One region of the Billgrantia diversa genome, then DNA from elsewhere that is predicted to be linked to it. Evidence: predicted binding sites of a transcription regulator. Region 1 holds the regulator's gene; the other holds the start of a gene.
The links. Region 1 encodes PhoB, which activates phosphate uptake and scavenging genes when phosphate is short. Its sites were predicted from a motif close to TGTCATANNNNTGTCANA; they were not measured.
Positions count from the first base shown of each region.

Region 2: the regulator PhoB is predicted to act here: its motif matches at 1,117-1,134, upstream of phnD (phosphate/phosphite/phosphonate ABC transporter substrate-binding protein).

Region 1 is NZ_CP053382.1:4,430,066-4,432,460, forward strand. Features, by position in the region: gene ubiA (4-hydroxybenzoate octaprenyltransferase) at 1-800, shown strand, start outside; gene phoB (phosphate regulon transcriptional regulator PhoB) at 884-1,573, shown strand; gene phoR (phosphate regulon sensor histidine kinase PhoR) at 1,575-2,395, shown strand, end outside.
Region 2 is NZ_CP053382.1:4,310,362-4,312,756, forward strand. Features, by position in the region: gene phnC (phosphonate ABC transporter ATP-binding protein) at 1-22, opposite strand, end outside; gene phnD (phosphate/phosphite/phosphonate ABC transporter substrate-binding protein) at 82-1,095, opposite strand; gene HNO52_RS20095 (histidine phosphatase family protein) at 1,255-1,845, shown strand; gene HNO52_RS20100 (hypothetical protein) at 1,959-2,387, shown strand.

The DNA of each region.
Region 1 (2,395 bases):
TGATGTGGCCCACGCTATGGGCACTGTGGATGGCCGCGGCGGGACTCCCCGAGCGGCATCTGCTGCTGATCTTCGTTGCCGGGGTCTACCTGATGCGCGCCGCCGGCTGCGTGATCAACGACTATGCCGACCGCCACTTCGACGGCCACGTGAAACGTACCAGGAACCGCCCGCTTGCCACCGGGCGCATCGGCGAGCAAGAGGCCAAGTTCCTGTTCGCCAGCCTGGTCGCGGCGGCCTTCGTACTGGTGTTGTTCACCAATCCGTTCACCGTCATGCTCTCGCTGGTAGGCGTGGTTCTGGCCTTCATTTACCCGTTCATGAAGCGCTATACCCACCTGCCGCAAGCGTTTCTCGGCGCCGCCTTCTCGTGGGCGATCCCCATGGCCTTTGGCGCCGTGCTCGGCCATGTGCCGCTGGAGGCCTGGCTGCTGTTCGCTGCTAACGTGACCTGGACGGTGGCCTACGATACCCAATACGCCATGGTCGACCGCGACGACGATCTCAAGATCGGCATCAAGTCCACCGCGGTGCTGCTGGGCCACGCCGACCGCGCCGCCATCGGCCTGCTGCAGCTGGTCACGTTGGGCCTGCTGGGCTGGGTCGGGTGGCGGCTGGGGCTCGGCGTGTTCTTCTGGCTAGGGCTGGCGGGCATGGCTGCGACCTTCGTCCATCAGCAGTTCTTGATACGGGAACGCGAGCGCGAGCGCTGCTTCCAGGCCTTCCTCAACAATCACTGGTCGGGGCTGCTGGTGTTCGCCGGCATTGCGCTGAGCCTGTGGCCCGTTACCGGCACCTGAAGCCGCTGGCGAGGGTGTCATCCAACTGTCATGATGACGTGGTGAGATCGTCACCGACCCGTCACTGACCGCGAGGCTTCGGGATGACCGCCAAGACCGTACTGATCGTCGATGACGAAGCGCCAATCCGCGAAATGATCGCGGTGGCGCTGGAGATGGCTGACTATCGCGTGCTGGAGGCCGCCAACGCGCAGAGCGCCCACAGCATGATCGTCGACAACCAACCCGACCTGCTGCTGCTCGACTGGATGATGCCGGGTACCAGCGGCATCGAGCTGGCACGTCGGCTGAAGCGCGAGGAGGCCACCCGCGAGCTGCCGATCATCATGCTCACGGCCAAGAGCGAGGAGGACAACAAGATTCAGGGCCTCGAGGCCGGCGCCGACGACTACATCACCAAGCCCTTCTCTCCGCGCGAGCTGGTGGCCCGTCTCAAGGCGGTACTGCGCCGCACCACGCCCAAGGGAGTAGAGGAGACGGTGGAAGTGGACGGCCTGCTGCTCGACCCGGTCAGCCACCGCGTCAGCGCCGATGGCCGTGCGCTTGAGATGGGACCCACCGAGTACCGCCTGCTGCAGTTCTTCATGACCCATCAGGAGCGCGCCTACACCCGCAGCCAGCTGCTCGACCAAGTCTGGGGCGGCAACGTTTACGTCGAGGAGCGCACCGTGGACGTGCACATCCGTCGCCTGCGCAAGGCCCTGGGCGATGCCCACCAGCATCTGGTCCAGACCGTGCGCGGCACCGGCTACCGCTTCTCCAACAAGGGCTGACGTGCGTCCCTGGAGCCATGAACTCTGGCGTCTCGGCCTGCTTGCCGTTGCCGGCAGCCTGGTCGGCTGGCTGCTTTCCGCCCCTGGCCTGGGGCTCGCCGCGGGGTTGACCCTGCGCCTGATCCATCACCTGCGCCAATTGCATGCCCTGCGCCGCTGGCTGACCCGCAATCCTCACAGCGAACCGCCCGCGGCCACTGGCCTATGGGGCGAGCTGTTCGACCGCCTGTACCGCTACCAGAAGGGCCAGCGCCATACCCAGCATCGTCTTCAAGCGACCCTCAAGCGCATCCAGGAGTCCTCCGAAGCGATGCGCGACAGCGTGGTGATGCTCGACCCGCATGGCGATCTGGAGTGGTGGAACAGCGCCGCTGAGCGCATGCTGGGCCTCAAGGCTGCCCACGATCGTGGCCAGCATATCACCAACCTGGTGCGTGACCCTCGCTTCGTCGCCTACTTCAATGCCCGCGATTACCGCGAGCCGCTGACGTTGACCTCGCCGGTCAACGAACGTGTGGTGCTGCAGTTCCAGATCACGCTCTACGGCGACGACGAACGCCTGGTGATGGCGCGCGACATTACCCGCCTGCACCGCCTGGAGGAGATGCGCCGCGATTTCGTCGCCAACGTCTCGCATGAGCTGAGGACACCGCTGACCGTACTGGCGGGCTATCTCGAGACCTATGCCGACGCCGCCGACCGTCTGCCGCCGCGCCTGGCCCAAGGGCTGACCCGCATGCAGGAACAGACCACCCGCATGCAGAATCTGGTCAACGATTTGCTGCTGCTGTCGCGCTTGGAAATCGACCAGGGCGGCGAGGA
Region 2 (2,395 bases), 120 kb from region 1:
CCAGTTTCGAAATTTCCAGCATTCCATCCCCTCATCCAGTACACGGAGAGCGTTCCCCCGGCCTCGCCGGGGGAACGAGGCTCACTCCTGATCCAGGTTCTCGGGGGTGTACTCGACCCCGTTGGCATCCTGGATAGTACGGATGACCTTCCAGTGCTCCTGATAGTTGATGGGGATGAATTTCTCGACGCCCTCGAACTCCTCGCCCAGTTCGGTACCCGCAAATTCGAAGCTGAAGAAAGCCTCCTCGATCTTGTCGACCAGATCGGGATGCAGGTTGTGGGCATAGGTGTATGAAGTGGTGGGGAAACGATCCGACTCGAAGATCAGGCGCACCTCCTCCGGGTCGTAGAGACCTCGCGCGGCCATGCGCTCGACCACCTCCGAGGCCACCGGAGCGGCGTCGTAGTCGCGGGCGACCACGCCCAGCATCGATTGGTCGTGACTGCCCGAGTAGATCACCTCGTAATCCTCGTCGGGCACGACGCCCATCTCGGGGAACAGGGCACGCGGCGCCTGGTTGCCGGAGTTGGAAGTCGGCGAAGTGTGAGCGATACGCTTGCCCTTGAGATCCTCCATCTCATCGATGTCGGAGTCGACGTGGGTGTAAACCTGCAGGGTATAGCCGAATTGACCGTCGTCGGAGCCCATCAGGGCAAAGGGCACCGCACCGGCCAGGTTGACGGCAAACGGCGTCGGGCCGGTGGAGAAGCCGGCGATGTGCAGCCGACCGCTGCGCATGGCCTCGACCTGGGCCGAATTGGACTGCACGGCGAAGAAGCGAACGTCGCGACCGGTGACCTCCTGCAGGTGGTCGATGAAGGGCTGCCAGATATCGGAGTAGATAGCCGGATCCTCGACCGGGGTATAGGCGAAGATCAGCGTATCGGGATTGACCCATTCGGATTCGTCGTCGGGGCGATCGGCCACCATATCGCCATCTTCGTCACAATAGAGGTCCGCCAGATCGCCTCGCTGGCAGTCGGCCTGGGCCTGGGCCTGGGCTTGCGCTGACATCACCAGGGCCAGCGGCAGCAGCGAGGAGAGGGCCAGGGTGGCGAAGGAGGTACGACCGAACGTCTTTGATATTGTCATTGGCGTGTCTCTCTGTATCACTGTCATTATGTTGTTTTTAAGGGATGGCGAGGGCGAGGACACCCAGAAAAACCGCTCATCCTGCTCGAAAGCGAACACGAAAAAACCTGCATGATCGCAAACGAAACTAACCCACAATCTAGGTAGTATGACAAGACGATGTCAATCCGATTTCACTCCGCCTCGGGCCGCTACCGCAACCGTTACCTGCTGATGCGACATGGCCATAGCCAAGCCAATGCCCGACGCCTGATCATCAGTACCCCTGCCCGGGGTCTGGCGGACTTCGGTCTTTCCGAGCAGGGCGAAGCGCAGCTGGAAACACTGCTCGCCGGCTGGCACTGGCCGGCACCGACCCGCATCTTGCATTCGGATTTCCTGCGTACCACGGAAACCGCCCAGCGAGTGGCCGCTCACTTCGGCCTCGAGCTGCAGCCCGAGCCGCGCTTGCGTGAACGCGACTTCGGTGACTTCGAGGGCCTGGCCGACAGCCACTACGAGAACGTCTGGGCGCACGACGCTCGCGACCCCGAACATCGCGAATACGGCGTCGAAAGCGTGGCCAGCGTGGCTGCCCGCATGCAGGGCGTGATCGCCTCGCTGGAGCTCGCACTGCGTGACGAAACCGTGCTGCTGGTGAGCCACGGCGATCCGCTGCAGATCATGCTGACCGCCCTGGAGGGTCGCCTGCTGACGGAGCATCGCGGACGCGAAGCGCTGCTTCCGGCCAGCATCACTGTGCTCGACTGAGCGAGTGGCCCAAGGTAACGGCTGACGCTCATCGCAATCTGGGTTAGCATCGAATCGCCGGCAGGGATGTCGGCCAGTTCATCGTCGTGCGATGCATCTACGGGAGGAGCCCGATGCGACAGTTCCTGTTTCCCCGCCGCCCGATGTCCCGCGGCGTCCTGCTCTTCAGCCATTTCGTGCTGCAGCTCGGCCTGCTGGCAAGCGCCGCACTGTGGCTGCTGCCACGCAGCCCCTGGTTCAGTACCCTCGACTGGGGCCAGGCCTGGCCCACTCTGGCGCTGGGCGCCGCACTCTGGCTGGCCGCGACCTTGGGCTTGCGGCTGCTCGTCGAGCTCTGCCTGCTTCCGCATCATGTGGGCAACCGGGTCGGCTTTACCCCCGGCGACATGGTCACCCGCTCGTTCGAGCGCCGCCCGGCCGTGCACGACAACCAGGCGGCCTGGACCAGCGAGGCACGCCCGGTGGAAACCGAACCCAGCGTGCTCGGCAACGCTCGCGTGACCCGCCCCGCCGAGCCCCTCAAGCCCCACGGAAGCGTCTAGCCGCTTCC